Regions from separate parts of the Methylobacterium sp. WCS2018Hpa-22 genome, predicted to be linked through region 1. Evidence: predicted binding sites of a transcription regulator. Region 1 holds the regulator's gene; each other region holds the start of a gene.

Evidence for each region. Region 1 encodes LexA, which represses DNA repair genes until DNA is damaged. Its sites were predicted from a motif close to TGTTCNNNNTGTGTTCNG; they were not measured.
Region 2: RQI43_RS22475 (ImuA family protein) is a predicted target of LexA. The motif match lies at 1,622-1,639, and genes of this name have one in related genera.
Region 3: uvrA (excinuclease ABC subunit UvrA) is a predicted target of LexA. The motif match lies at 2,701-2,718, and genes of this name have one in related genera.
Region 4: RQI43_RS04025 (ATP-dependent helicase) is a predicted target of LexA. The motif match lies at 3,979-3,996, and genes of this name have one in related genera.

Annotation. Positions count from the first base shown of each region.
Region 1 is NZ_JAVTJA010000006.1:281,697-288,916, reverse strand. It holds gene oxc (oxalyl-CoA decarboxylase) at 1-1,486, opposite strand, end outside; gene RQI43_RS10690 (GntR family transcriptional regulator) at 2,274-2,966, shown strand; gene lexA (transcriptional repressor LexA) at 3,333-4,070, shown strand; gene RQI43_RS10680 (ComEC/Rec2 family competence protein) at 4,064-6,334, opposite strand; gene gltX (glutamate--tRNA ligase) at 6,513-7,220, shown strand, end outside.
Region 2 is NZ_JAVTJA010000023.1:11,199-18,418, reverse strand. It holds gene RQI43_RS22485 (TIGR03862 family flavoprotein) at 1-413, shown strand, start outside; gene RQI43_RS22480 (collagen-like protein) at 408-1,421, opposite strand; gene RQI43_RS22475 (ImuA family protein) at 1,743-2,453, shown strand; gene RQI43_RS22470 (DNA polymerase Y family protein) at 2,380-3,963, shown strand; gene RQI43_RS22465 (error-prone DNA polymerase) at 4,121-7,220, shown strand, end outside.
Region 3 is NZ_JAVTJA010000001.1:266,679-273,898, reverse strand. It holds gene uvrA (excinuclease ABC subunit UvrA) at 1-2,509, opposite strand, end outside; gene RQI43_RS01210 (PAS domain S-box protein) at 2,912-4,795, opposite strand; gene RQI43_RS01205 (Crp/Fnr family transcriptional regulator) at 5,073-5,873, opposite strand; gene RQI43_RS01200 (hypothetical protein) at 6,153-6,434, opposite strand; gene RQI43_RS01195 (hypothetical protein) at 6,637-6,843, shown strand; gene RQI43_RS01190 (hypothetical protein) at 7,059-7,220, opposite strand, start outside.
Region 4 is NZ_JAVTJA010000002.1:326,117-333,336, reverse strand. It holds gene RQI43_RS04035 (AsmA family protein) at 1-3,433, opposite strand, end outside; gene RQI43_RS04030 (hypothetical protein) at 3,621-3,863, opposite strand; gene RQI43_RS04025 (ATP-dependent helicase) at 4,007-6,412, shown strand; gene RQI43_RS04020 (PhoH family protein) at 6,857-7,220, shown strand, end outside.

The sequences.
Region 1 (7,220 bases):
CGGTGCCGCGGTAGATGCCGTTGTTGTTGAACACGACGATGCAGACCGGCAGGTTGTAGCGGCAGATCGTCTCCACCTCCATGCCGGAGAAGCCGAAGGCGCTGTCGCCCTCCACCGCGAGGACGGGCTTACCGGTCTCGACAGCGGCGGCGATGGCGAAGCCCATGCCGATGCCCATGATGCCCCAGGTGCCGACATCGAGGCGCTTGCGCGGCTGATACATGTCGATGATGCCACGGGCGAGATCGAGGGTGTTGGCCCCCTCGTTGACGAGGATGGCGTCCGGACGTTCGGCGATGATGGTCTTCAGCGCGCCGAGTGCGCCGTGGAAATCCATCGGCGTCGAATTCTTGCGGAGCTTCGACGCCATCTTGGCGAGGTTCTCTTCCTTCTTGGCAGAGATGGCATCGGTCCAGGATGCCGGCGGGGCCTGCCAATCGCCCTTCATCCCGTCGAGAAGCGCGGTGACACAGGAGCCGATATCGCCGACGACGGGCGCCACGATCTCGACATTGGAGTCCATCTCTTTCGGCTCGATGTCGATCTGGATGAACTTCTTCGAGCCGGGGGCGCCCCAGGTCTTGCCCTTGCCGTGGGAGAGCAGCCAGTTGAGGCGCGCGCCCACCAGCAGTACGACATCGGCCTCCTTGAGGACGAGCGAACGGGCAGCACCCGCCGATTGCGGATGGGTGTCGGGCAGGAGGCCCTTGGCCATGCTCATGGGCACGTAGGGGATGCCGCTTGTTTCCACGAGAGCCCGAACCTCGTCGTCGGCCTGCGCATAGGCCGCGCCCTTGCCGAGCACGATGAGGGGGCGTTTGGCGCTCTTCAGGACATCGAGTGCGCGCTTGATCGCGGAGGGGGCCGGCAGTTGGGCCGGAGCGGCATCAATTACCTTGACCAGCGATTTGGTGCCGGCATCGGCCTCCATCACCTGAGAGAAAAGCTTGGCAGGTAGATCGAGATAGACGCCGCCGGGGCGGCCCGAAACGGCGGCCCGGATGGCCCGTGCGACGGCAATGCCGATGTCGGCGGCGTGAAGAACGCGGAAGGCGGCCTTGCACAGGGGCTTGGCGATGGCGAGCTGGTCCATCTCCTCGTAATCGCCCTGTTGGAGATCGACGATCTCGCGCTCCGACGAGCCGGAGATAAGGATCATCGGGAAGCAGTTAGTCGTGGCGTTGGCCAAGGCCGTGAGGCCGTTGAGGAAGCCAGGCGCGGAAACCGTGAGGCAGATGCCGGGCTTCTTCGTCAGGAAGCCCGCGATGGCGGCGGCGTTGCCGGCATGCTGCTCATGGCGAAAGGAGATGACCCGCATTCCTGCGGCCTGGGCGAGGCGACCGAGATCGGTGATCGGAATGCCGGGCACGCCGTAGATCGTGTTGATGTCATTGAGCTTCAGCGCGTCGATGACGAGGTGGAAGCCATCGGTGAGTTCCGGCTCGGCCGAAACGTCGACATCGATTCTCTGGGCCAAAGCTGACATCGTGTTCTCTCCCTGGTTCTTTGACGTTTTATTTTGATTGGCGGTCCGCAAAGTCGGCGAACCGATGACGTGAACTTTTCCGCTGCGGGATTTGGTTCTCTCGTGCAGCGCAAACCCGATTGTGATGCGGCTTCGGAGACCGCGGGATTCCTCGACGTTAGATCGACGTCCTGGCAGTGACTTTGGAGTTGGCGTTGCAGTGAAGTCGGCCAGCGTGACGTTTCATCCTCCCTCGACGGGGCGTGGATTTTCTTCAACGGGAATCCAAAAATTTATGATCTCTTTGGGTATTCCGCGCAGCTTAATCTTTGCGGTGACTTGGCGGAGTCGATGGTGGACACAACCAAATCACCATGTTTTATAATGCCTCCCGCCAGTCGAGCGGCGTTCGCCGGCTGGCGATCCCGCGCCTGCCTCGAACAGAGAAGACGCTTTGACCCGATCTAGCAGTCAAAAACTGCTGTAAGCCCTCCGACCCGGTAGGCAATTGGTGGCATACCAAATACCAACTGTCAAACGGAATTGCACGATTGTGCCGATCAGCATCGGATCACTGGAACGCGAGGCTTCGCATGGCCGGTCGACACAGGAAGAATACAACTCCTTCCTTCATGGTAATCGGAAGTCTGCTCTTCGAACCGTAGCGAGGAAAGCGCCGCTCAGCTTATGTTAAGAGCTTTGAGCGGGCCGAGGCATTCCTTGTATTTCAAACGCGAGTTTGGCATGCTTCACACCAAGTGTGCTCGCCCGCGTGTGCGAGTTTAAATTATTCTAGGTGGCATGAAAAATGGTTAAAACCGACACATTTCAAGTAAAGCCTATCGTTGCGACTTCAAGCTTGCGTGCATTGGCTTATGACGCGCTCAAAGAAGCAATCACGAACATGAACATTTATAATCAGCGTGAAGAGGTTCGCCTGGATGAGCGAAAGTTGTCCTTGAACCTTGGCGTGAGCCGCACCCCTGTGCGCGAAGCGCTGACGGTATTGGAGCAGGAAGGCTTCGTGCGGTTCGAGGCCCGTCGCGGTGTCTTCGTCATCAAGAAGTCGAAGAAAGAAATTGTCAGCATGATCCAGGCCTGGTCTGCCTTGGAGAGCATGGCTGCGCGCCTCGCCTGCGAGCGGGCCACCGACGAACAACTTCACTGCCTGCGCGAGCACTTTCCAGAATTCTATGAAGGACGCCCGTCGGATCATCTCGACGAGTATTCGGAAGCCAACATTCGCTTCCACCAGAAGATCATTTCGCTCGGCCAGTGCGACGTGATCAAAGACATCACCAGCAACCTGCTGATGCATGTCCGCGGTATTCGCAACACCGCGCTGCGTCAGGGGGAACGCGCGGCCAACTCGATCAAGGAACACGTGGCGATCATCAAGGCATTGGAAGCGCGCGATGCAGATCTGGCGGAACGCCTCGTGCGCGAGCACGGCCTCGGCCTCGCCAGCCATGTTGAGAAATATGGTGACTATCTCGACTGATCGACGCTGCCCCCAGAGTACCCGCCATATCGCATGGCTCCCCGGCCGTCGGTGACCGACTAAGTCATCGGCGGGGACTGGGCGCGCGGCTCCGCCGGACACCGCGAAGGCCCGCCATACAGGGGCGGGGTAAGCCCCCGCGGCACGAAGCCCCTTCGGATGATTGAAGGGCCCTGCGGGTAATACCGGCGGACGCCAAGCCGGCCCGCGGTAAGGCCGCTTGAGCGGAACATTGCACCTCAGGAACAAACTCTACCACCGGGTTAACGGAACCCTTGCAGAACACTTGCGGAACGTCTACCGTGTTCGTGTTTTGTTTCAGCGGCGTTAGTCGCGGCCATTGGCTTCAGTGGAAGAGTGATCTGTATGTTGACGCGTAAGCAGCTGGATCTTCTCCAATTCATCCAACAACGGATGCAGGAGAGTGGCGTCCCGCCCTCCTTCGACGAGATGAAGGACGCCCTCGATCTCAAATCGAAGTCGGGGATCCACCGGTTGATCACGGCCCTCGAAGAGCGCGGATTTCTGCGTCGTTTGCCGAATCGCGCCAGGGCGATCGAAGTGATCCGGATGCCTGAGAGCCTGACCGGTGCACCGGCGTCGAAGCCCGCTCCCGCCGGTGAAGTTCGCCGCTTCACGCCGAGCGTCGTCGAAGGCGGTCGGTCCAAGGCGATGCCGTCCCTGCGCCAGCCAACGACCCAGGCCCAGGACGAGAGCGGAAGGTCGATCACGATCCCGGTCATGGGACGGATCGCGGCCGGCACGCCGATCTCCGCCATACAGAACCAGAGCCATTCCGTGACGCTATCACCGGACTTCCTGGCCGGCGGCGAACATTACGCTCTGGAGGTCCGTGGCGATTCGATGATCGAAGCAGGTATCCTCGACGGTGATCTTGTCGTGATCAAGAAGCAGGACACTGCGAATACCGGCGACATCATCGTTGCCCTCATCGACGATGAAGAGGCCACATTGAAGCGCCTGCGTCGCCGCGGTTCCTCCATCGCTCTGGAGGCGGCAAACCCAGCCTACGAGACAAGGGTTCTGGGTCCGGATCGTGTTCAGATCCAGGGGCGGCTCGTCAGCCTGGTCCGTCGTTACTGAAGCCCGTCCGACTGCGTTTCGGATGACGGATCGCCGTCGTCGCCCTCGGGTTCTATGGGTTTCGCACTCGGTCCCGATTCCTTCGGAGGCGAAGGGGACGGCGTGACGACGGCGACCGCCCGCCGCCATGGCGGACGAGAATGAGGTTGGTGGGCGGACGTGACCTGCGGTCCTTCGGGGCCGAAACGGATGGCGGTGGCGCCGCGTAGTGCCAGGTATGCGCGATCGATGACGAAGCCGGCCCGGCAGTCTTTGGGTGCGTCACGGCGGGCGATGATCACACTCGCCCGTTCGCAATCCTCCGCGAAGGCCCGCTTGTCCTTGACCAGGGCGACGATCCGACCCGGCCCTAACTCGACGACGCATCCGACGGTATCGCATCGGCTTCTCGGCGAGGCTGCGACGGCGGCGACCTTCCGCGAATCGCCATCCGCCTTGAGCCATTGTTCGAGGACGAAGGCCGGCGGGCTGCCGAGAATGCTCAATCGCCCGTCCCCGTCGCGGAAGGCTGCACCGCCACCCTCACGGTCGATGTAGACGTCGTAACGCGGCGGCATGGTAGCGAGCACGACACCGAGAGCGGCCGGAGCAAGGCCGATCCAGCGTAAGCTCGAGACGGGAAGTGTCAGCAGGAGCAAGGCGAGAGCAAGCAGGCAGAGTGCCGTGCTGCCATAGGCCGGGACGACGAGGGTGGCGTGTCCGAACCCGCTGATCCAGCCGGAGATCGTGAGCATCCCGCGTACGGCGAGCCCCATCGCCCACCAGACCGGCTGGTCCAGTGCGAAGGGATAGGCGAGGATCCCGAGGACCGCCGCCGGCATCACCGCCAGGGAGACGAGGGGCAAGGTCAGGGCATTGCCGACGATGCCGAAGGGCTGGACGGTCTGGAAATGATAGGTCGCGAAGGGCGCCGTGGCGATCTGGGCGATCAATGTCGTCGCCAGGGTGCCAAGGACCGCGACAGCCAGAAACCGCCAGGTTCGGGCCAAGAGGCCCGCACCTTCGCGTGGCGGCATCCAGCGATTGAGCGCACCGGCGCAAGCGATGAGGCCGGCTACCGCGCCGAAGGACATCTGAAAGCTCGGGCCGAGAATCCCGTCCGGCTCTCGCGCGAGGGCGATGAGGGCAGCGAGCGCGAGGTTCCGCATGCTCAAAGCCGGGCGATCCACCAGGATCGCGCCGAGCATCACCAACGTCATGATGAGCGAGCGTTCGGCAGCGATATCCCAGCCCGAGAAAACGCAATAGGCCGTGACACCCACCATGGCGAAACCGGCGGCGATCTTCTTGATCGGCCAAACCAGGGCGAGCCCCGGAACGAGGGCGAGCAGCGCGCGGACGAGCCAGAACACGACGCCGGCTGCGAGCACCATGTGGAGGCCGGAAATCGAGACGACGTGGTAGATTCCCGCCGCACGCAGAACCTCGTTGGTCTCTGCATTGATGAGGCCGCGCTTACCCGTTACCAGGGCGGCGGCCACCGCGCCGGCCTGCCCGCCATTGGCGTCGGTGATGCGCCGGGTCAGCGCGTTGCGGGCGTCGTCTACGGCGGCTGCCAGTGCTACGGAGCGGGGCAAAGGCCTGGGCGGAGGCTTGACGTCGATCTTGCCTACCAGGGAACCGACGGCACCGATCCCGCGAAAATAGGCATCCCGGGCGAAATCATATCCGCCGGGGCGGGCCGCGTCGGGCGGCGGCAGGAGCCGTGCCGTCGCCGAAATGAAATCGCCCGGCTTCAGCGCGAGGGCCTTCTTGTAGGAAACGCGGACCCGCGTGGGCCGGCGATCCGGCGGGAGGTTGCCGAAACTCTCCACGAGAACGATCAGGCGGGCGCCGACTTCCCGTTCGTCGAGGGCTTCGACCAATCCGGTGAGCGGGGCAATCGTCGTCCGGGCCAGGACGGGTGCCGCTACGACCTGCATCCGCAAGGTGGCGGCTGCGAAGCCCAGGAAGGCTGCGGCAAGTCCGAGAACCAATGCCAAGGCCACGGGCCTCGAACCGAGGCGAAGTGCGAGGGCAGAGAGTGCGGACGCGACGAGGAGGGGTGCTGCCAGAGCCGGCTGACCATCCGTGGCGGTGAAACAGACGAGGATGCCAAAACCGAACGTGACGGCAAGCCAGGGAAACAGGCGCCTCTGTTCGGATTCTTGAACCAGCCCGTCGACGATCCAGCGTCTAATCGCGCCGATCAGGATCGCGGGTGAGCGTGACGAGGCCGAGGTGGCACCCGTCGCACCCGCGGCTCGCGCATTGGCCTGCGCCATCTCCCGCTGCGTCTCTCCTCACGGCTCGCGAAGCACGAGAGATGCCGCCCGCGCGAAATCGTCCCCGTTTCGCGACTCGGCGCCACGCTTTCTTAACGTCATCGAAAACGCATGCTACATGCGCCGATCCGGGCCGGTCGATCCGCCCTCTCACTTCACGCACAAGTTTAGCCGCCCGATGTCGTCACCCGTCGTTACGCGCTTTGCCCCCTCCCCTACGGGGTACCTGCATATCGGGGGAGCGCGCACGGCGCTCTTCAACTGGCTCTATGCCCGTCATTTCGGCGGCAGGATGCTGTTGCGCATCGAGGATACCGATCGGGAGCGCTCCACCCAGGGCGCCATCGATGCGATTCTCGACGGGCTCCGCTGGCTCGGCCTCGATTGGGATGGGGACGTCGTCTACCAGTTCGCCCGCGCCGCGCGGCACCGTGAGGTAGCGGAAAGCCTGCTCGCTTCGGGCAACGCCTATCATTGCTACGCGACGCCGGACGAACTCACCGCCATGCGCGAAGCCGCGCGGGCCGAGGGACGTCCCATGCGCTATGACGGGCGTTGGCGCGACCGCGATCCTTCGGAGGCACCGGCGGGCGTGAAGCCGGTCATCCGCCTGCGCGCCCCATCCGAGGGCGAGACGGTGGTGGAGGATCAGGTTCAGGGCCGGGTGACCTGGGCCAACAAGGATCTCGACGACCTCGTCCTGCTCCGCTCTGACGGCAATCCGACCTACATGCTCGCGGTCGTCGTCGACGATCACGACATGGGCGTCACCCATGTGATCCGTGGCGACGACCACCTTACGAACGCCGCACGGCAGGGCCAGATCTATGATGCGCTCGGTTGGTCCGCGCCCATCATGGCCCATATCCCGCTCATCCACGGTGCT
Region 2 (7,220 bases), on a different contig from region 1:
AGGATGCGCTGATGCGACGCCTCGCGACGCACAAACAGGGCGCCTCCCTCGCCACGCGTCTGCGCAAGGATGCGGGGCTCGACCCCGTGGCGGCGGGAATTTTGCGCGAGGCGGCCGGCCGCGCGCTTCCATCCTCGGCGGGCGATCTCGCGGCCCTGATCAAGGCGGCCCCGTTGCGCTTGCTCGCTCCCCGTCCGATCGACCGGGCGATCTCCACGGCGGGGGGCGTCGCCTTCGAGGCCGTCGATCACCGCTTCATGCTGAAAGCGCGGCCGGGGGTCTTCGTCGCCGGCGAGATGCTGGATTGGGAAGCCCCCACCGGCGGCTACCTGTTGCAGGGAGCCTTTTCCAGCGGTCGCGCGGCGGCCGCCGGAATGATGGACTGGCTCGATGAGGCCGATCCGGAACTATAGACGCGTGCAGAACCCGACCATGCCCTTGGCATCGGACGGGCAGGACGCGCTGGCGCCGCCATTGGCGAAGGACGGGCTGCCCGAGGACAGGCAATAGGCCGAGACGAAGGCCTCGCCACTGGCACAGCTCAACTCGCAGCCGCTTGTCGAACACGTCTCGTTGCGGACGGGACGCAAGCTAGAGTTGGCGGCGCTGGCCGTGATGCCAGCTGCCCCCGGCTCGCCCTGAGGACCGGCAGGCCCCCTGGGACCCGTGTCCCCCTTGGGGCCGACATCGCCTTTTGGCCCAACCTCACCCTTGGGACCGACATCGCCCTTGGGACCAACATCGCCCTTGGGACCGATCGGTCCCTGGGGGCCAGTCTCTCCCTTGAGCCCGGCCTCGCCCTTCGGTCCCGTCTCACCTTTCGGCCCGGCCTCGCCCGCGGGGCCCGCAATCCCCTGCGGTCCGACAAGCCCTGCCATGCCCTGGGGCCCGGTTTCGCCTGCGGGGCCCGCATCGCCCTTGGGGCCGGGCTCGCCCGTGGGTGCGCAATTGGCCACCACCGCCTCCCTCTCGTCTTCACCGGCCTTCAGCGCCGCGACGCAGGTAGCCGGCCGGTAGGGAAGGCGGAACAGGAAACGCCCGCGCGAATCGGCCATCACCGAGATGTCTTCGTCGAGAATGACGACGGTGCCGGCCTTGCGCACGCTGCCCGAGATCCGCAGGTCTCCCCCCTCGATCCGCGCATCGTAAACCTGGATCGGCTGCGACGGCGTCACGACCCGCCTGGTCCTGGCCCTGGGCCCCGGAGCCGCTGCGGCATCTGTCGCCGGGGCGGCGCTCATCCCACGGCCTGGCTGGCCGGGGCTGACCTGGCCTGGCGCCTGCGCGAAGGCGGCCCCAGAGAAGGAGCCCACGAGCAGCATCAGGCCAATCAGCGATTTGCCGAACAGGGAGTTGGCCTTCTGGCTGTTTCCGGTCGGGCGATGGAGGGCCTGGCACTGGGCGGCTTGGTCGAGGCGCATGGGCATTCTCTCCCGGCTGATGCGCCGGGGGTCCGGCACGGCGGAGGGACAATGCCGGGTCCGGCCATGGGGTCAAGTCCACAACGAGGGGCTCGAACGCCCTTCCGATTCTCGGCCGTCCACATTCATCCACAGCCGTCCACAGGGGAAACGGCTGTTTGCATTGGGAAATTTTTCAGACCCCTGAAACCTGTTGAGTGTGTTCTTGTTTTGTTCTTATCGTCTGGCGACGGTGCGGACAGGATGGCTTTGGCTCAACGGACAATGCGCGATGAGGGCGAGACGAACACGGACGAGTTCGCGCGGCGCCGAAAGGTTGCGATGGCCGCCCTGCGCGATCACGGGGGAGGACATTCCGACGCCCTCCGCGTCGAGTCGTTGCCCCTGGGAATCGCGCATATCGATTCGGGGCTTCCCGGCAACGGCCTCACTCTCGGGCGACCGCACGAGATCGCGCCGGAAGCCGAGGGCGACGAGGCGGCGGCCCTGGGCTTCACCCTCGCCCTCGTGGCGCGTCACCTGGCGCGGGTGGAGGGAGAGGCGCTCCTCGTCATCGGCAAGGGCCATCCGACGCCCTACGGCCATGGTCTCGCCGGGCTCGGCCTCGATCCGGGCCGCCTGCTGATCCTAGAGGTGGAGAACGACGCGGATGCCTACCGCGCCGTGGAGGAAGCCCTGCGGTCTCAGGGCCTGAGGGCAGTGGCGGGGCTGGTGGATGCCGGCCTGCCGCTGAAACAGAGCCGGCGGCTGCATCTGGCGGGCGAGGCGGCCTCCCGCCTCCTCCTCGTCCTGCGGCCGCCGCAGGCGGAAAACCCGAACATGGCCGCGACCCGCTGGCGGATCGGGTCGGGGGCGGCCCTGCGGGACCGCTTCGGCTGCATCGAGCGGCCCTGCTGGCGGGCGCGGCTCGACCGCTGCCGCAACGGACGGACCGGGGATTGGCTTCTGGAGTGGGATCATGCCGCGCATCGTTTCGGTCTGGCTGGAGCAGTGGCCGCTGACGCGCCTCAGGCGCGCTCGAACACGGCTTGAACACGCGGCGCCAGAAGCGGCCGCGCCCTCCGTCGTGGCCGCCATCGGCCCGGGGGGCCTGCGCATCACGGCAGTGGATGCCGCTGCCTGGGCCCTGGGCCTGCGCCCAGGAGAGCCCCTGGCGCGAGCCCGAGCGAGGATCGGCCCCGGCATCGCCGTCCACCCCGCCGACCCGGAGGCCGATGCCGCCGCCCTCGCGCGGCTCTGCCTCTGGGCCCGTCGCTACACGCCCGTGGTCGCGCCGTTCGGACCGGCAGAGGGTGCTGCCGGCTTCTTCCTCGACGTGGAGGGGGCGAGCCATCTGTTCGGCGGTGAGGAAGGCCTGATGGCCGACCTTTCCGGTCGCCTGTCGGCCAATGCGATTCCCGCCCGGCTGGCCCTGGCCGACACACCCGCCTGCGCTTTCGCCCATGCCCGCCACGGCGGTTCGGCGAGGCCCGTCATCGTGCCGCCCGGAGACAATGCACCGTCCCTGCGCGAGCTTTTCGTCGCCGCATTGCGGATCGAGTCGTCCATCTCGGACTCGCTGCGTCGCCTCGGCCTGCGCCGGATCGGAGCGTTGGCCGACGCGCCCCGCCCTCCCCTCGCCCGACGCTTCGGCGAGACCCTGCTCCTGCGCCTCGATCAGGCATTGGGGAGGAGGCCCGAACCGCTGGTCTCCCTGGCCGAGCCTGCCGCCTTCGGCGCGAGCCAGGGCTTCCTGGACCCGATCGGACATCAGGCCGGCATCGTCGCCACTGCCATCCGGCTGATGCGGGAGATCGCCCCCCGTCTCGCCGCATCGGGCATGGGCGCGCAATCCCTGCGCTTGAGCCTGCATCGGGTCGACGGCATCGAGAAGACCCTCGATCTCGGCCTGTCGGAACCGACCCTGTGCCCCATCCAGATCGGTCGGCTGCTGGACCTGCGCCTCGACCGGCTCGGCCCGGCCCTCGATGCCGGTTTCGGCTTCGAGACCGTGCGGCTCGACGTGACCGGCATCGGCCGGCTGGAAGCGCGCCAGGACTCCCTCGCTGATACGGGCCTCGATCGACGCGCGGAAGGCAACGGAACCGCCCGCCTCGCCGATGCCCTGCGCCAGCGCATCAGGGCCAGGGTGATAAGGGTGAGCCCACGAGCGAGCCATATCCCCGAACGCGCCGACGCCCTGGAACCGTGGCGGGTGAACCATGTGGCCCTCGACTGGGCCGGGCGGGGGAATGCGCGCCCGGGCGGCCCCGTGCCGTCCCGTCCCCTCGTCCTCTTCCCTCGCAGCGAAATAGCCGACGAGGTGTTCTCGCTGGCCCCCGACGGGCCGCCCCAGCGTTTCCGCTGGCGCCGACGTCTGCACCGAATCGCCCATGCCGAAGGACCGGAGCGCATCGCCGACGCCTGGTGGCACGCCCCCGCACCAGCCCGGGACTATTACGTGGTCGAGGACGAATCCGGCCGGAGGCTCTGGGTCTACCGGGAAGGCTTCCACACGGCGCAGCAGGCCGCACGCTGGTTCGTGCAGGGATTGTTCGCGTGAGGGTTCGGCGCCGCCTCCCCTCCCCCCTCTGCGGGGGAGGGTGGCCCTCGCGTCAGCGAGGGTCGGGAGAGGGGAGCGCCGTATCCGGAGAGGTCGCCCCCTCTCCCGCCTGCTCCGCAGGCACCCTCCCCCGCAAAGGGGGGAGGGTTGGAGACATATGACATCTCTAATCTATGCAAGACTCGCCTATGCCGAATTGGCGGTGACCACGAATTTCTCGTTCCTGCGCGGAGCCTCGCATCCGCAGGAAATGGTGGCGCAGGGTGCCGAATTCGGGTTCCACGCCATCGGCATCGCCGACCGCAACACGCTGTCGGGCGTGGTGCGCGGCCATGCCGAGGCCAAGCGCCGGGAGAAGGCGGGCGAACCGACGATCCGCTACCTGCCGGGGGTCCGCCTCGTCACCGAGGAGGGGTTCGAGGCCGTGGCCTATCCGATGGACCGCGACGGTTACGGACGGCTCTGCCGGTTGCTCACGGACGGCAACCGCCGCTCGGAGAAGGGCGCGTGCCGGTTCGGCATCGCGGAGGTGCTCGCGGCGGCAAGGGGCCAGATCTTCATCGCCATTTCTCCGGAGGATTTTCTGCCTCCCGAGGATTTTCTGCCTTCGGAAAACGGCTCGCCGCCGGACATGGCGGACGAGGCCTTCGCCCGTCACCTCGCCGATCTGGCGGAGGCGGCGCCAGGCCGCGTCTTCCTCGGCGTCAGCCACCGCTACCGTGGCGACGAGCGCCGCCGCCTCGGCCGGCTGGCCGGGTTCGGGAAACGCCTCGGCGCGCCGATGGTGGCGGTGTCGGATGCGCTCTACCACCATCCCGACCGGCGCCCCCTGCAGGATGTCGCCACCTGCATCCGCGAGGGCTGCACCCTGGTCGAGGCCGGCTACCGGCTGGAGGCCAATGCCGAGCGCCATCTGAAGCCACCGGAGGAGATGGCCCGGCTCTTCGCGGACCACCCGGAGGCGATCGCGCGCAGTGTCGAGATCGCGCAAGCCTGCGAGTTCTCGCTGGAAGAGCTGAAATACGAGTATCCCGACGAGACCGTCCCCCCCGGCAGGACGGCCCAGGGGCATCTCGAATACCTGACCCGGCAACGGGCGGAGCTACGCTACCCGGACGGTATCCCGGAGACGGTCGAGACTGCCCTCGCCCACGAATTCGACCTGATCCGCCAGCTCGATTACGCCCGCTACTTCCTCACCATCCACGACATCGTCGAATTCGCCCGGAACCGGGGAATCCTGTGCCAGGGCCGCGGCTCGGCGGCCAATTCCGTGGTCTGCTACTGCCTCGGCATCACCTCGGTGGACCCGACCAAGATCCGGCTGCTCTTCGCCCGCTTCATTTCCGAAAGCCGCGACGAACCGCCCGATATTGACGTCGATTTCGAGCATGAGCGCCGTGAGGAGGTGATCCAGCACCTCTACGATCGCTACGGGCGGGAGCGCGCGGCCATCTGCGCGACGGTGATCCATTACCGGCCCCGCAGCGCGATCCGCGAGGTCGGCAAGGTGCTGGGCCTCACCCCCGACATCACCGGCATGATGGCCGATACGGTGTGGGGCTCATGGGGAGACGGCCTGCCCGACCAGCATATCGTGCAAGCCGGGCTCGACCCCGCCAACCCGGCGATCCGGCAGGCGGTGGACCTCGCGATCCAGCTCATCGGCTTCCCGCGCCACCTGTCCCAGCATGTGGGCGGCTTCGTGCTGACGCGGGGGCGTCTCGACGAGACCGTACCCATCGGCAATGCGGCGATGCCGGACCGCACCTTCATCGAATGGGACAAGGACGACATCGACACGATCGGCCTTCTCAAGGTCGACGTGCTGGCGCTCGGCATGCTGACCTGCCTCCGGCGCGGCCTCGACTTCCTGCGCGAGGATTTCGGCGTCGCCTACGAGACCCTGGCCGACATCCCGCCGGAGCAGCCGGACGTCTACGCGATGCTCTCGAAGGCCGATTCCGTCGGCGTGTTCCAGGTCGAGAGCCGGGCGCAGATGTCGATGCTGCCGCGCCTGAAGCCGAAGGAATTCTACGATCTCGTGGTGCAGGTCGCCATCGTGCGCCCCGGCCCGATCCAGGGCGACATGGTCCATCCCTACCTGCGGCGGCGCTCTGGGGAGGAGGAAGTGGTCTTCCCATCCCCCTCTCCCGAGCATGGACGGAAGGACGAACTCGAGGAGGTGTTGAAGCGGACCTTCGGCGTGCCGCTGTTCCAGGAACACGCCATGCAGATCGCGATCACGGCGGCCGGATTCACGCCGTCTGAAGCCGACGGATTGCGCCGGGCCATGGCGACCTTCCGGCATAACGGGCTGATCGTGAATTTCAGGACCAAGTTCATCGAGGGCATGGTCGGGCGCGGCTATCCACGCGACTTTGCCGAGCGCTGCTTCAAGCAGATCGAGGGATTCTCAACCTACGGCTTTCCCGAGAGCCACGCGGCGAGCTTCGCCCTGCTGGTCTACGCCTCGGCCTGGATGAAATGCCGGCACCCGGACGTCTTCCTCGCCGCGATCCTGAATTCGCAGCCCATGGGATTCTACCAGCCGGCCCAGTTGGTGCGGGATGCCCGCGCCCATGGGGTCGAGGTGCGCGGGCCCGACGTCAATGCCAGCGAATGGGACTGCACCCTGGAACCGGCCTCGGAGCAGCGTGGGCCGGAGCGCCGCTTCGCCGTCCGCATCGGCCTGCGGCAGGTGAGCGGCCTGCCGAAAGCCGCCATGGCCCGGCTCGTGGCCCTGCGCGGCAACGGCTATGCCAGCGTCGAGGGCCTCCAGGCCGCCCTGACGCTGCCCCGCAACGCCCTCGAGCGCCTGGCGGAAGCGGATGCCTTCCGCTCCCTCGACCTCGACCGCCGCGCCGCGCTCTGGGCGGTGCGAGCGCTGGAAGGAACGTCGATGCGGGCCAGCGCCGGGCGGGGCGTCCCCACCGACCGGCGCACCCATCTCCTCGATGCGCCGATGCCGCTCTTCGCCTTTCATGCCGACGATGGGCTGTTCCGGGCCGAGCCCGCGGTGGAGCTGCCCGCCATGGCACTCTCCGAGCATGTGGCGGAGGATTACGTCTCCACCGGCCTCTCGCTCAAAGGCCATCCGGTGGCATTCTTCCGTGCGCGCCTCGCCCGCATCGGCGCGATCCCGGCGGCGGCCCACCACGACCCTTCATGGGCGCAGAATGCCCGCGTCACGGTGGCGGGCCTCGTCCTCACCCGGCAGCGCCCCGGCACCGCCAAGGGCGTGGTGTTCCTGACGC
Region 3 (7,220 bases), on a different contig from region 1:
CGGCCGCCTCCTCGACGGTCATGTCGAGCACGTCCGCGATGGAATGGTTGCGGTACTTCACCTCCAGGGTCTCGCGGTCGTAGCGGCGGCCCTTGCACACGTCGCAGGTGACATAGACGTCCGGCAGGAAATGCATCTCGATCTTGATGACGCCGTCGCCCGAGCAGGCCTCGCAGCGCCCGCCCTTGACGTTGAAGGAGAAGCGGCCGGCCTGGTAGCCGCGCGCCTTCGCCTCCGGCAATCCCGCGAACCAGTCGCGGATCGGCGTGAAGGCGCCGGTATAGGTCGCCGGATTGGAGCGCGGCGTGCGCCCGATGGGCGACTGATCGATGTCGATGACCTTGTCGAGATTCTCCAGCCCGTCGAGACGCTCGAACGGGGCCGGGTGCTCCATCGCGCCGTTGAGGGATTTGGCGACCGCCTTGTAAAGCGTGTCGATGATGAGGGTGGACTTGCCGCCGCCCGAGACGCCCGAGACGCAAGTGAAGGTTCCGAGCGGAATCTCGACGCTCACGTCCTTCAGGTTGTTGCCCCGCGCGCCGACGAGGGTGAGCTTGCCCTTCTTCGTCTTGCGCCGGGCGGCGGGCACCCGCACGCTCATCTCGCCCGTCAGGTACTTGGCCGTGAGGGAGTCGGGGTTCTTCAGCACCTCCTCGGGGGTGCCCTGGGCGATGATCCGGCCGCCATGGATGCCGGCACCGGGGCCGACATCGACCACGTAATCGGCCTGGAGGATCGCGTCCTCGTCGTGCTCGACCACGATCACCGAATTGCCGAGGTCGCGCAGGCGCTTCAGCGTGCCGAGCAAGCGCTCGTTATCGCGCTGGTGCAGGCCGATGGAGGGCTCGTCGAGGACGTAGAGCACCCCCGTCAGCCCGGAGCCGATCTGCGAGGCGAGGCGGATGCGCTGGCTCTCGCCACCCGAGAGCGAGCCCGAGCCGCGCGCGAGGGTGAGGTAGTCGAGGCCGACATCGACCAGGAAGGTCAGCCGGTCGCGGATCTCCTTCAGGATGCGGAAGGCGATTTCGTTCTGCTTCGGCGTCAGCTTCTCCGACAGTTCGGAGAACCAGCGATGCGCCTCGCGCACGGAGAGCGCGGTGACGTCGCCGATATCCTGCATGGCGACCTTCACCGCCAAAGCCTCGATCTTGAGTCGCTTGCCGCCGCAGGAGGCGCAAGGGGTCTCGCTCATGAACCGGGCGATGTCCTCGCGCGAGGCGTCGCTCTCGGTCTCCTTGTAGCGCCGCTCCAGGTTCGGGATGACGCCCTCGAACGGCTTGTTCACCTCGTAGGCGCGCATGCCGTCGTTATAGGCAAAGCGGATCGACTCGCGGCCGGAGCCGTAGAGGATGACCTTGTGCGCCGTCTCCGGCAGATCCGACCAGGGCGACGTGGTCTTGAAACCGTAATGCCCCGCCAGGGCGTCCAGGGTCTGGCCGTAATAGGGCGAGGTCGATTTCGCCCAGGGGCCGACGGCACCGCGCTTGAGGCTGAGCTTGACGTCGGAGATGACGAGTTCAGGGTCGATCCGCATCTCGTGGCCGATGCCGCCGCAGGTCGGGCAGGCGCCGAATGGGTTGTTGAACGAGAACAGGCGCGGCTCGATCTCGGCGATCGTGAACCCGGAGACCGGGCAGGCGAAGCGTGACGAGAAGGTGATGGTCTCGCCCTCGGCCGGGTCGGCGAATTCGATCAGCGCGATGCCGTCGGCCAGTTCCAGGGCGGTCTCGAACGAATCGGCCAGGCGCGCGGCGATGTCGGCCCGGACCACGAGCCGGTCCACCACCACGTCGATATCGTGCTTGAGCTTCTTGTCGAGCTTCGGCGCATCGTCGATCGGGTAGTATTCGCCGTCGATGCGAAGACGCTGGAAGCCCTTCTTCTGGAACTCGGCGATCTCCTTGCGGTACTCGCCCTTCCGACCCCGGACGACGGGGGCAAGGAGATAGAGCCGGCTCTTCTCCGGCAGGGCCAGCACCCGGTCGACCATCTGGCTCACGGTCTGGCTCTCGATCGGCAGGCCGGTAGCGGGCGAGTAGGGTATGCCGACCCGCGCCCAGAGCAGGCGCATGTAATCGTAGATCTCGGTGACGGTCCCCACAGTGGAGCGCGGGTTCTTCGACGTCGTCTTCTGCTCGATGGAGATGGCCGGCGAGAGCCCGTCGATCTGATCGACGTCGGGTTTCGACATCATCTCGAGGAACTGGCGGGCATAGGCCGAGAGCGACTCGACGTAGCGGCGCTGGCCTTCCGCGTAGATCGTGTCGAAGGCGAGTGACGACTTGCCCGACCCCGAGAGCCCGGTGAAGACCACGAGCTTGTCGCGTGGGATCGTGAGATCGATGTTCTTGAGGTTGTGCTCGCGCGCGCCCCGGACGGCGATGACGCGACGGTCGGGGCTACCCTCGAACAGCTTCTCGATCCGCGCCTCGACGCTCTCTTCCTGTGCCTGCGCCGCTTGGCTCTTCAGGCCCCGTGGTGTCTTGGCGGCGGCTTTTGCTTTGGCCATTGGGTCTCTTCGGCGGCAGGACTTGGCGGAAAGGCAGGACTTGGCGGAAAGGAAGATCGGCGACGACGCGCGGGGATCGTCTCCGGGACGTCATGCGGCGAGGTCGAAGACAACGGTCCCGCCACCGGTCGCCATGTCGGGCGCACGGGCCGGGCGGGCAAGACGCACGCCACGCATATCCGCCACCCAGCTAGAACAAAAAGCGTACAGCTACAATATCGGCGCTGAATTCCGCGCTCGGGCGGACGCTCGCCAAGCTCTCGCGACCGAACGCACCATGGAAGTGGGACACGCTCCTCTGCTGGGGCGGCACCCGACCGCGGTGGGTCGGCACGCATTTCCAGGCCTTCGTTTGTCGCGCTCCTGCTCGCCGCACCGGCAACCACTTCGGCGCAGAACGCCCTAGAAGCTCGTCTGAAACCCGCCGAGGGGCGCGACGACCCGGCAGATCAGCCCATCCGGCTCGTAGGCGAGGGAGACCTCGCCGCCGACGGCGCCGGCGAGCCCGCGTTCGATGAGCCGTGAGCCGAAGCCCTTCCGTGTCGGGGGGCTCACGGGTGGCCCGCCATGCTCGGACCAGACGAGGTGGATCGTGTCGTCGTCTCCCACCGCGACCACCCGCCATTCCACGACGACGCGGCCGTCCGGCCTGGAAAGGGCGCCGTATTTGGCGGCATTGGTGGCGAGTTCGTGCATCATCAGGGCGAGCGACAGGGCCGCCTTGGAGCCGATGACGATCTCGGGCCCCGACAGATCGAACCGCCCCGGCTGCTGGTCGTCATGAAGGGACAGGGCGCTCTGCAGGACGGCCGAGATGGCCGCGCTCTCGCGCTCTCCGGTCAGCAGGATGTCGTGGGCATTCCCGAGGGCGATCAGGCGCGCGGCCAAGGCATGCTTGGCCGCTTCCACATCGGTGACGTTGCGCAGACTCTGCGAGGCGATCGCCTGAACCATCGCAAGGGTGTTCTTCATGCGGTGGCTGAGTTCGCGGTTGAGGATCCGCTGCTGCTCGTCCGCCTCGATCCGGATCAGGCTGCTCCAGGCCCGTTCCGCCACCTCGCGGACGAAGGCGATCTCGTGCGGCGTCCAAGAGCGTGGCGAGGCCTCCGTCGCATAGAGCACGCCGACGAGGCGACCACGCTGGAGCAGGGGGACGGAGATCACCGCCTGCACACCCTCCGCGATGTAGAGTTCCGCATCGCTTTCGAGGTCGGGGGAGGTCGCGAGATCGTCCACCGCGAGGATCTCGCCGCGCCGCAAGCCGGCGATGCTCGCGGGAAACTCGTCGAGCCGCAGGGTCCGGCTCGGAAAAGTCTGTCCGTCGGAGGACCAGGAATGCGCCACCGTCACCAGCCCCGCCGGAAGGTCGACCATGCCGTAGCCGGCCCGCGTCGCCCCGAGGGCGCGGCCCAGGATCTCCGCCGTCATGGCCACGACATCGGCGTTCGAGCGCAATTCACGCAGGCGGTCGCCCAGGCTGATCAGCGCCTCGCGACGGGCATCCGCGCGTTTCTCCTCGGTGATGTCCTCGATCATCGCCATGGCGTGAACGGCGTCACCCAGGGTCTGGGAGACGAGGTTCACCCTCGCCCAGATGATCCGGCCGTCGCGTCTCCGGTAGCGTTTCTCGAACCGGTCCTGCAGGGTCTCGCCGGTGGCGAGGCGGCGATGCAGGTCGTCGCGCGCATCCGCATCCTCGGCGGGGGTCCATTGGGCGAGGGAGCGACCGACGATCTCGGATTCCGGCGCACCCCAGATCTCGCAGAGCTTGGCGTTGACCCTGAGCGCCAGGACGCTGCGGGGATCGAACTGGACGATCCCGATATTGGCGCCCTCGAAGACCGCGCGGAACTGAGCCTCCAACTGGCTTCTGACGGTGACGTCGAGCATCGCGCCGACCATCCGCACCGGCGCGCCCAAAGCATCGCGGACGAGATATCCGCGGTCCAGCACATCGGCATAGGCCCCGTCTCCCTTGAGGAAGCGGTACTGGCAGCTCCACCTGTCCGAGCCTCCGTCGAGAAAGGCATTCAGCCCGGCGGAGACGATGGCGCGGTCATCGGGATGGATGTTGCCGAGCCACCAGTCGGAGCCGGGACCGATATGGGCAGGCCGCCAGCCATAGGACGTCTCGAGCGCCTCGTTCCACAGGATGGCGTCGCGCAGCAGGTCCCAATCCCAGACGACATCGTTGGTCGCCCTGGCCACGAGGCGATAGCGCTCGTCGGTCGACCACCGATCGAGGGAGGCGGCGCCATCGCCGATGCCAACGGCACCGTCGGTCATACCACCGGCCGCCGTCCTTACCGGCGAAGGAAGATCGCGACGACTCCCTCGGAGGGGTGGAGGTACATTCGCAGTGGTCATCGGATGCGGGTCTGATTCCGTCGATCGCCATCACATGAAATGCAGTCGGACCTCGCAACGAACAAGTCTCGCCACGAGATTTCGCGAGATCCTCCCCACCCACAGCGTATCGAACTCGGATCGGAGACTTGACCCGGCACCTGGGCCCGGGATCGGAAAGCCTCGTTCCCCCGAGCGGACATCGAGCGATGCCGCCTCAGACAGCCGCTGCCGGGACGGGATCGTCCTGGCTCGGCTGCGTCGGAGGATCGACGAAGAGCATCCGCCCGTCGGCATCGTAGACGGCCCCGAGCACGGTCTCGAAATGGCTCACCACGGCGCCATGGCACTCGCAGGCCGCCTCCTGGATCTTGGCCCGGTCGAGAATGGTGATACGGCCGCGCCCCACCTCGATCAGCCCCTGCACCTGCAGGGTGCGCAGGATCCGGGTCAGGTAGGTCCGCTGCACGCCCAGCATGTTGGCCAGGAGTTCGTGGGTCACGGGAAGCGTTTCGGTGCCGATCCTGTCCTGCAGCGTCAGCAGCCAGCGCAGGCATCGCTCCTCGATCGGGTGGAGGGCGTTGCACGCCACGGATTGCAGCACCTGGCCGAGGAGGCAATCGGCGTAACGGGTGAAGAGGTTGCGCAGCGTGGTCGAGCGAAGCTTGGCGTCCTGCAATTTCGCGGCATCGAGCCTGAGGACCGGCCCGCCGATCTGCACCAGGGCCGTGCTGAACGCCGGAAGGCTGCCGTGACTGACGACGCCGCCCACGGCGCCCTCCCGGCCGATCGTGGCCGTCTCGGCGCTCCGGCCGTCCCGCATGGAGACGATCAGGTTGATCACCGTCTGATCGCAGGGAAAGGAGATGTACGAGACCCGGGACCCGACGGAGAACAGAACCTCCCCGCGCCGAACGACGGTCGGCTCGAAATGCGGCATCAGAAGCCCGCGATCCTCCCGGGACAGCGCCTTCAGCAGGAGATTGCCTTCGATGAAGGACTCTGTCGACGGGAGCATCTGATGCGCTGTGTTCACCTTCTGTCTCGCGCTTAGCTTATCACCGCCAAGGCGTCTGTCCACTAGTTGACGAAGGTAGCGAAAAATCTTGTCGTCGCGGCGGATTCGAGTGTGGCTCCGCCAGCCTCCGCAGCATCAGGGTCGCCCAACCACCCCCACCTCCAACTCCTCCCCACAAGGGGGAGGAGGGCGGGACGGAGCTTCCCGGGAAAAATGTAGAATGCCATAGCCGCAGGCAAGAAGGCGCCCGCGCGCATCACGCTCGGGCGCGGTGTCGGTTCAGCCCTGGCCGGCCTCGTCGCCTTCGCCGATGCAGTCGAGGGCCCGCTCCACGGCGCTGACCGCTTCGCGCAGGTTGCGGACGGTGAGCTCCATCTCCCTGCGGGGACGGCCCATGGCGGCGGCACGGTGGGCGACGCCCTGAAGCAGCTCCAGGGCGGCGAACAGATCGTCGGCGACGGCGACCACATTGGAGATCTGTGGTGCGGCGGCGGGGGGGCGGGAGAAGGGGACCACGTTGCTCATGTTGGACAAGGTGTCGCCCAAGGCCGGCCCGAGCACCAGATCCAAGGAGGCTAAATCCGCGTGATTGCGGCCCCCATGCCCGAAAGCCGTCAAGCGTAGTGAGCGTTTTCGTGGCGCGAGAACATCACTCTGCCCGTAAGCTGAGACGGTTCGTTATCCTTGTGCTTGACGCGAGGGCCAACCCGGCACCACGAAAGACCCGATCGGTCCAACCGGACCAGACTGCCAGGAACTTCCGATGCGTCCCATCCCCGTCCTCTTCGCCGTCGGCCTGCTCTGTGCCCTCGGGGCCTGCAACAGCGCCGACCGCAGCGGCTTCTCGGACAGTTTCAGCACCGAGAATTTCCGCCGCTCCAACGACACCAACGGCACGCAGACCCGCCGCGACGTGAACCGCGCCTACACCGCCCCATCGATGCCCTCCATCGTCAGCCGCGGCAACTGAGAGCCTGCTCGCGTTGCTCGTCCAAGGCCTTACCTGATCCTGAGGCGCCGCGAAGCGGCCTCGAAGGAGCCCTCCAGGGATTACGCGAGCACTGGAGGCCTCCTTCGAGGCCCGCTGATGCGGGCACCTCAGGATGAGGAGGTCTGATTGGATGATCGATCCTGGAATGGAAATTCGTCGAAAAATCCAATCGAACAGGCTCCGACACTCGCCCCTCAGTTCTTGGCCAGGGCGTCCGCGAAGGCGATCATGCGGTTGCGGGCATAGGTCGGCAGGCCGGCACTGATCGACGTGCCGGTGTTGAAGGACGAATTGCCCATCAGCACCTGGGCCGGAAGCAGGTTCTTCAGAACCGGCACGCGGGCATATTCCTGCTT
Region 4 (7,220 bases), on a different contig from region 1:
CGGCCGCCTTCTCCGCCGCGGCTTTGTCGGCCGCCGCCTTGATGGCAGCGGCTCGGGCCTTGTCCATCTCGATCCTGGCGCGACGCCGCTGGCGCTCGATTTGATCGGCCTCGAACACTTCGATCTTATCGAGTTCGCGCTGCAGGACTACAGCGGCGAGGCCGGTGGTCAGGGGCCCGGTATCGACACTGCGGTCGGGCTTCGTGAGCGGGCCGGAATAGGAGAGCTGTATCGAGGGAATCCCTCCGGTCCAGCCCTTCGGAGCGCCGCCACCCGTCAATGTCCCGCGTGCATCGAACCGCCCCGTCGTCAGGTCGACGGAGAGGGTGCCGGCCCAGCGCGGTCCGCCGAGATCGAAGGTGAGGGGCGCGGCACGCAGTGAGCCGCCCGAGAGGGTCGCGGGTGCCTTCACCGTTCCCTTCACTGCCATGGGCGCGGCGGCGAGCTCCTCGGCCACCAGGGACTGGAGCCGTCCCTCCCGGAGCGGATCGTCTTCCGCGAGCGCCTTGGCCAAAGCGCGCTCGATCCCGCCCGGATCGCCGCCGGGAAGCACCAGATCGGTAAGGCTGAGATCGCCGCTTCCGCCCAGATTGTTCGCCATGTTCGCGAGGCTCTGGCCCGAAGCGCCGAAGCGAAGGGTCGCGCTGGCCCGGCCGGAGATCGGTCCCGGACCGACGAGGTCCGCGATGGAGGCGTCGCTCAGGCTGCCTTCCCCGGAGATCGCTGCCGCGCCACCCTGCCGGGACAACGTGATGTTGCCGACGAGGCGTCCCCTGGCGAGACGTCCGTTGACGTCGCGAATCGTGAGGACGCCGTTGTCGAGCCGGGCACCGAAAGCCGCCCCTTCGGCGGTGAAGCGCCGGCCGAGATCGAGCTTATCCACCCTGACGTCGAGGTCGATGGGCGGTCTGACGGCCGGCGCTGCGCCGAACCGTGCGCCGTCTCCGGCTTCCGGTTTCTTCGCGTCGGGCGGGACGATCAGGGAAGCGGCGAGCCACGGCAGCGAGAGCCGGCCGAGCGCGACGCTGCCGAAGATGTCGCCGGCGGGCGATCGGTTGACATTGGCGAGAACCGTGGCCCCCGCGATCCGCCCGGTGACGTCGGCATGGGCATCGCGTCCGGCCCGCGACAGACCGACGAGCAGTTCCGCCGGCATCGGCGAGGGTAGGGCATCCGTGCTCCCGGCGAGAATGAGGAAGGGCGCGAGATCCGGCGTCTTCAAAAGGATCTCGCCGGCTTCCGGCGGGGTCTGGCCCGGACCGGGCACGACCGGCTTCACCGTTGCGAGCGTGAGGTCGGCGATGGTGCCGGAGATATCGAGGCCGAGGGCCGGAACCGAGCCGTCGGGCGCGGGCTGACCGCGTGCTCCGCTGATGTGCAGGGCGGCCGGCTTGCGCAGGGCGGCCATGTCCTCGCGCTCGAACCAACGTCCGGCGAGCGGCGTCGTCAGATCGAGGGACAGGCTGTCGATACGCCCGCCCCGCGAGAGCAGGTCGAGTCCGAGGCTGCCGCCTGCGGCTGTTCCGTTGGCGCTGGTGCGCAGGGTGTCGGCGGCAGCCGCCTCGCGCTCAAGGGTCACGGCGAGGTCGAGGCTGCCCGCCCGCAGGAAGCCGGGGATCATCCGAGCCTCGGCGATCCACGTCCGGTCGAGAAGGGCGATGAGGGGGGCGGCCACCGGCGCCCACATCCGGCCCGCGATACGGCCTGACCCGTCCGGCGCGATCCGGCCCGACAGCTTGGCGTTGGCGCCGGCGAGGTCGGTGACGTCGAGGCTGCCGACGTTCAGGCTCGCTCCGTCCGACTGGATGCTGGCGGCGATGGTTCCGTTGCCCGAATGGGCCCCGGCCGGCCCGTAGCGCACGTCCCGCGCCTGGATCGTCAGGCCGAGGTCGTGGTCGTGAAGGCCGGACAAGGCGCTGCCGAAGGAAGGCAGAGCTGCGACATCGATTCCTTGCGCCGAAAGCTGAGCATCGAAGCGCCCGCGCCCGCCCGATTCGGCTTGGGTATAGCGGGCATTGCCGGTGATCCGCGCCTCGCCGAGGGAGAGCCGGAGGTTTCGCAGTGACGAGGACGGGCTCGCCGTCGAGACGTCCGCGGATGCCTGAATCGGGCGCCCGTCCATCACCGCGACAGCCGGGCCGCCGAGGCCGAACTTGCGCAGGTACCGCCCGAACCCGTCGGAGGCGGCGGCATCCAGGGAGACGTTGCCCGTGAAGCGCAGGGCCGGTTGCGTATCGACCTCTCCGGATGCGGTGAGGGCGGTGTTGCCCGGCGCCGTCACCGAGAAGCGCCGAAGCGCGAGGCCTCCCGTCCGGTCGAACGTGCCGGACAGCTGGAGATTCGTCCATTCGTCGAGGCCGAGGCCGATGCTTTCGAGGGCGAGGTCAAGATCGACCATCATCGGAAGTTCGGATCCGGCGCGGGGCATCCCGCGCGCCAGCATGGCCTGGCCTGCCGTTGAAATCAGGAAGGCATCGAGGTCGAGGCGGCGCGCCTCCAGGGTCAGTGCTGCCCGCCAGGAGCGCAGATCGATTCGTCCGGTTCCGGCCAGTCGCATGGCCTGACCGCCGGGATCGATTTCGGCCTTCACGTCGGAGAACCGCACCACCGGTCCCCGCGCCTTGAACGTGCCGCCCAGGGAGAACGGCAGGTAGGCGCCCGCCACCTGAACCGGCGGCCCGACCACGACCCGCGCCGATCCCTCCGCCTTCGGAATCATCGCACGCAGCTGGCTACCCTGTGCGGGAGCCTCGCCGGGCACAGGTTCGAGTCGGATACGAGTGTCGGCCTCGAAGCGCGGACGGGTATCGCCGCCGCCGGAGAACTTCACGGCGACGCTGCCGTCCTCGGCGGGTTCGCCGGTGGCGATCCGGAAGGCGACCGCGCCGCTCGTCCCCTCGATCCGCCAGGGGCCCAGGAGCCGGGGCGCCGAGAGATGCACGGTCTCGGCCCGCACCTGATCGGTGCGGCCGCTCTGCGGGACGACGGTCGTGAGGATGACCTGTCCGATGGACAGGTCCTCGATGGCGAGATCCTGGTCGGCGAGCGTCTGATAGAGATCGGCGGGAAGGCGGACCGCGTCGTCGTCGCTGATCGGGAGCTTGATCTCCGCACGCCCGATCCGCGTCTCGGTGAAGCGGACCTCACCCGTCAGCAGCGGCGTGAGACCGATCTCGGCCTTGACGAGCGAAAGATCCAACGCCGGCTTGTCGGCCTGTCCGCCGATGCGCAGCCGATCGACGCTCAGTTGCGGCGAGGGGAGAAGCCTGACGGCGATCCGTCCTTCGGTCCGCGCGTCGAGACCGAGCGACCTGCCGATCGTCCGGTCCACCAATGTGCGGTAGCTCTCCCAAGCCACGAGGGGCGGGACCGCCAGGGCCGCGACGAGGATCAGGATGACGGCGCCCGCCAGCGCGGTCAGGATGTCTCGCACCGTCTTGGTTTCCGCCTCGCTCCGGCCCGGTCTCCGGGACTGCCTTGGGGCGGGCACGTTGTCTCACCGGACGTCATGCCCGGTCGTGCCCCCACCCTATGCGGCATAGCACAAGGTGACCGGTTCCGCGCCAGAGGCGTTTCTCGCGGTCAACAGCTGCCGGGCATGCCTTCCGGAGCCGATCCAGTCAGCGACGTGGCGTCAGTCCCGAGCCGATCGGGGCCGGACGGGTGACTTCGTTGCGCTGCATCTGCATGCGGATCTGATTGTTCTCGAATTGCTGCTGATGCCGGACGCCGCGAATCTCGCTTTGGGTCGCGAGCCGGTCGTTGGTTTCGTTGAGTGATCGCGTGCCGGGCGACTGGGCCAGGGCGGGGGATAGGCCGGCGACAACGGTCAGCATCGAGATGGCGGATAGGGCGGTACGCATGGAACGTCCTCTGGTGATGATGTTCACGGTATGGTGAGACGACGCCCGAGAGGAAACCGTGGTTCCCCTCCCGGCCACCCATCTGGGGCCTACCTTTTGTCCCAACCCTCGACGTCGTTCGCGTTTTGGTCCAGGGAAGCAACATGAAACAGCATCCCGACGCGACGACGGCCCCTGTGCCGGCGCCGGCCTCCGGCGTGGCGGCCGAGGCCGCGCAGACCTCTATCGCCGCGCGCGCCATGGCCTCCCTCAGGCCACAGGGTTCGCCTTATCTCGAAGGGCTGAATCCCGAGCAGCGCCGCGCCGTCGAGACGACGGAAGGACCGGTCCTCGTCCTCGCTGGTGCAGGCACCGGCAAGACGCGGGTGCTCACCACGCGAATCGCCCATCTGGTTTCGACCGGCAAGGCGCGGCCTTACGACATCCTGTCGGTGACCTTCACCAACAAGGCCGCCCGCGAGATGAAGCACCGGATCGGTGCCCTCATCGGCCCGGCCGGCGAGGGGATGCCCTGGCTCGGCACCTTCCATTCCATCGGTACCAAGATCCTGCGCCGGCACGCCGAGATGGTGGGACTGAAATCGGATTTCACCATCCTGGGGATGGACGACCAGCTGCGCCTGATGAAGCAGGTCATCGTCGACCAGAACATCGACGAGAAGCGCTGGCCCGCCCGCGCCCTGTCCTCGGCCATCGACGGGTGGAAGAACCGCGGCCTCCTGCCGGAGCAGGTCCCCCCCGGCGAGGCGGGGGCCTTCGCCTTCGGCAAGGGCGGCGCGCTCTACACCGCCTATCAGGCCCGGCTCCTGACCTTGAACGCCGCTGATTTCGGCGATTTGCTGCTGCTCTGCCTCAAGCTGTGGCGCGAGAACCCGGACGTGCTGGCGAATTACCAGCAGCGCTTCCGCTACATCCTGGTCGACGAGTACCAGGACACCAACGTCGCCCAGTATCTCTGGCTGCGCCTTCTGGCGCAGGGGCACCGCAACGTCGCCTGCGTGGGCGACGACGACCAGTCGATCTATGGCTGGCGCGGGGCGGAGGTCGACAACATCCTGCGCTTCGAACACGATTTCCCCGGTGCGGCCGTGGTGCGGCTCGAGCGCAACTACCGCTCCACCGGTCATATTCTCTCCGCCGCATCCGGGCTCATCGCCAAGAACGAAGGCCGCCTCGGCAAGACCCTGCGCACCGAAGACGTGGCCGGCGAGAAGGTGACTGTGTCGGGCGCCTGGGATTCGGAGGAAGAGGCGCGCCAACTCGGCGAATCGATCGAGAGCCTGCAGGCCAAGCAGCATCCGCTTTCGGAGATCGCTGTGCTCGTGCGCATCTCGGCCCAGATGCGCGAGATCGAGGACCGCTTCGTTCAGCTCGGTCTGCCCTACCGCGTCATCGGTGGACCACGATTCTACGAACGTGCCGAAATTCGCGATGCGCTGGCCTATCTGCGTGTCACTATGAACCCGGCGGACGACCTCGCTTTCGAGCGCATCTTCAACACCCCCAAGAGGGGCCTGGGCGACGCTACCCTACAAATCCTGCATGGCTATTCGCGTTTGCAGCGCGTGCCGCTGCTCCAGGCCGCTCGAAGCCTGATCGAGACCGACGAGTTGAAGCCGCGCGCCCGCTCGGGCGTCCGCGCTTTGGTCGAGAGCTTTTCGCGGTGGGCGCGGATGGTCGGTACCCAGCCGCATTCGGAAGTGGCTCAAACCATTCTGGAGGAATCCGGCTACACCGAGATGTGGCAGAAGGACAAATCCGCCGATGCCGCCGGGCGTCTCGAAAACCTCAAGGAGTTCGTGCGCTCCATGGAGGAATTCCCCGACATGGCTGCCTTCCTCGAACATGTCTCCCTCGTGATGGAGGCGAGCGAGCAGGAAGGGGCGGATCGGGTCTCCTTGATGACCCTGCATGCGGCCAAGGGGCTCGAATTCGACACCGTGTTCCTGCCCGGCTGGGAGGACGGATTGTTCCCGAACCAGCGGGCGCTCGACGAGAGCGGCCGCGCCGGGCTGGAGGAGGAGCGCCGTCTCGCCCATGTGGGCCTGACCCGCGCCCGCAAACGCGCCAAGCTGTCCTTTGCGGTGAACCGGCGCATCCATGGGCTGTGGTCCTCGACGGTGCCGAGCCGGTTCATCGACGAGTTGCCCGCCGACGCCGTCGACGTGGTCGACGCCCCGGCGCATTTCTCCGCCGGCGCCTCGCGCTTCGACCGCAACCCGGCGCCGTTCGGTTCCTCCTACGCGACGCCGGGCTGGCAGCGGGCGCAAGCCAACACTGCCGGCAACCAGGAGTTCGGAGGCGGGAATCGGCAAGCTTTCGGACGGTCCTCGCCGCCCGGACGAGGCAATGGTGGCCCTCGCCAGATCGAAGGCGAGCTCGTGGCAAAGTCGACAGGTGCGCCGTCCGCGTTTTCGGATGGTATGCGAGTCTTCCACACCAAGTTCGGCCCCGGCAACGTGGCAGCCGTCGATGGTAACAAGCTGACCGTTGACTTCGATAAGGCCGGCCGCAAGATGGTTCTCGACAGCTTCATCCAGCCCGGCTGAAGCACCCTGCCGGCTCCACGCTCGATAAGCGATGTGGTCCGGCCGGTTCAGCCCTTCAGCAGGGCAGGAGTGTCATGGTCGAGATGGATGCGCCGACATCCCGCCCTCTCCAGCCGCATGACCCGCTTCAACTGTCGCCGCCGAGTCTTCCGAGAGATATTCAGCCACACACTCAAGAATTCGCGCTGTCACGCCCCTGTCGCGACGGGAGCGGCATGGTGCGTGCGTAGGTGATTCGTGGGTCGCGCATGCGGGGCCCGCATCATCTTCGAGGCCAGTCGTCCACAGGCGTCGTGGCGACATCCGGAACTGAAAGACCTGCTCTCGAATTGGCGTAGTGTTGATAAAAGTAGCCGTGCAGGAAAAGTTATCGAGGTTAAAAGACGTCAGCAGGTCGAAGATCAGTTAAACCCTAGTTGGCAAGTCCAGTTGGAGTGTTGATCGATGAAAAGACGGCGCACGCGACTTGAGCTGGTAGAAGACCGCCCGGTGCGGCTGCACCGCACCCGGTTCGACGACGAGCGTAACCTGGCCCCGATCCAACCGCTCACGGAGCGACAGGCCGAGTATTTGGACGCTCTCGCCGTCAACAAGCAGGTCATCGTTCTCGGCCCGGCCGGTACTGGTAAGACCTACATTGCTGGAACCCGCGCCGCGGATCAGCTTCGCCAGCGCCGCATCTCCAAGGTCATCATCACCCGCCCCAACGTCCCCGCTGGCCGCTCGCTCGGGTTCTTCCCAGGCAGCTTAGAGGAAAAAATCGCGCCTTGGGTGACCCCGCTCACCGAGACCATGAAGGAGCGAATGG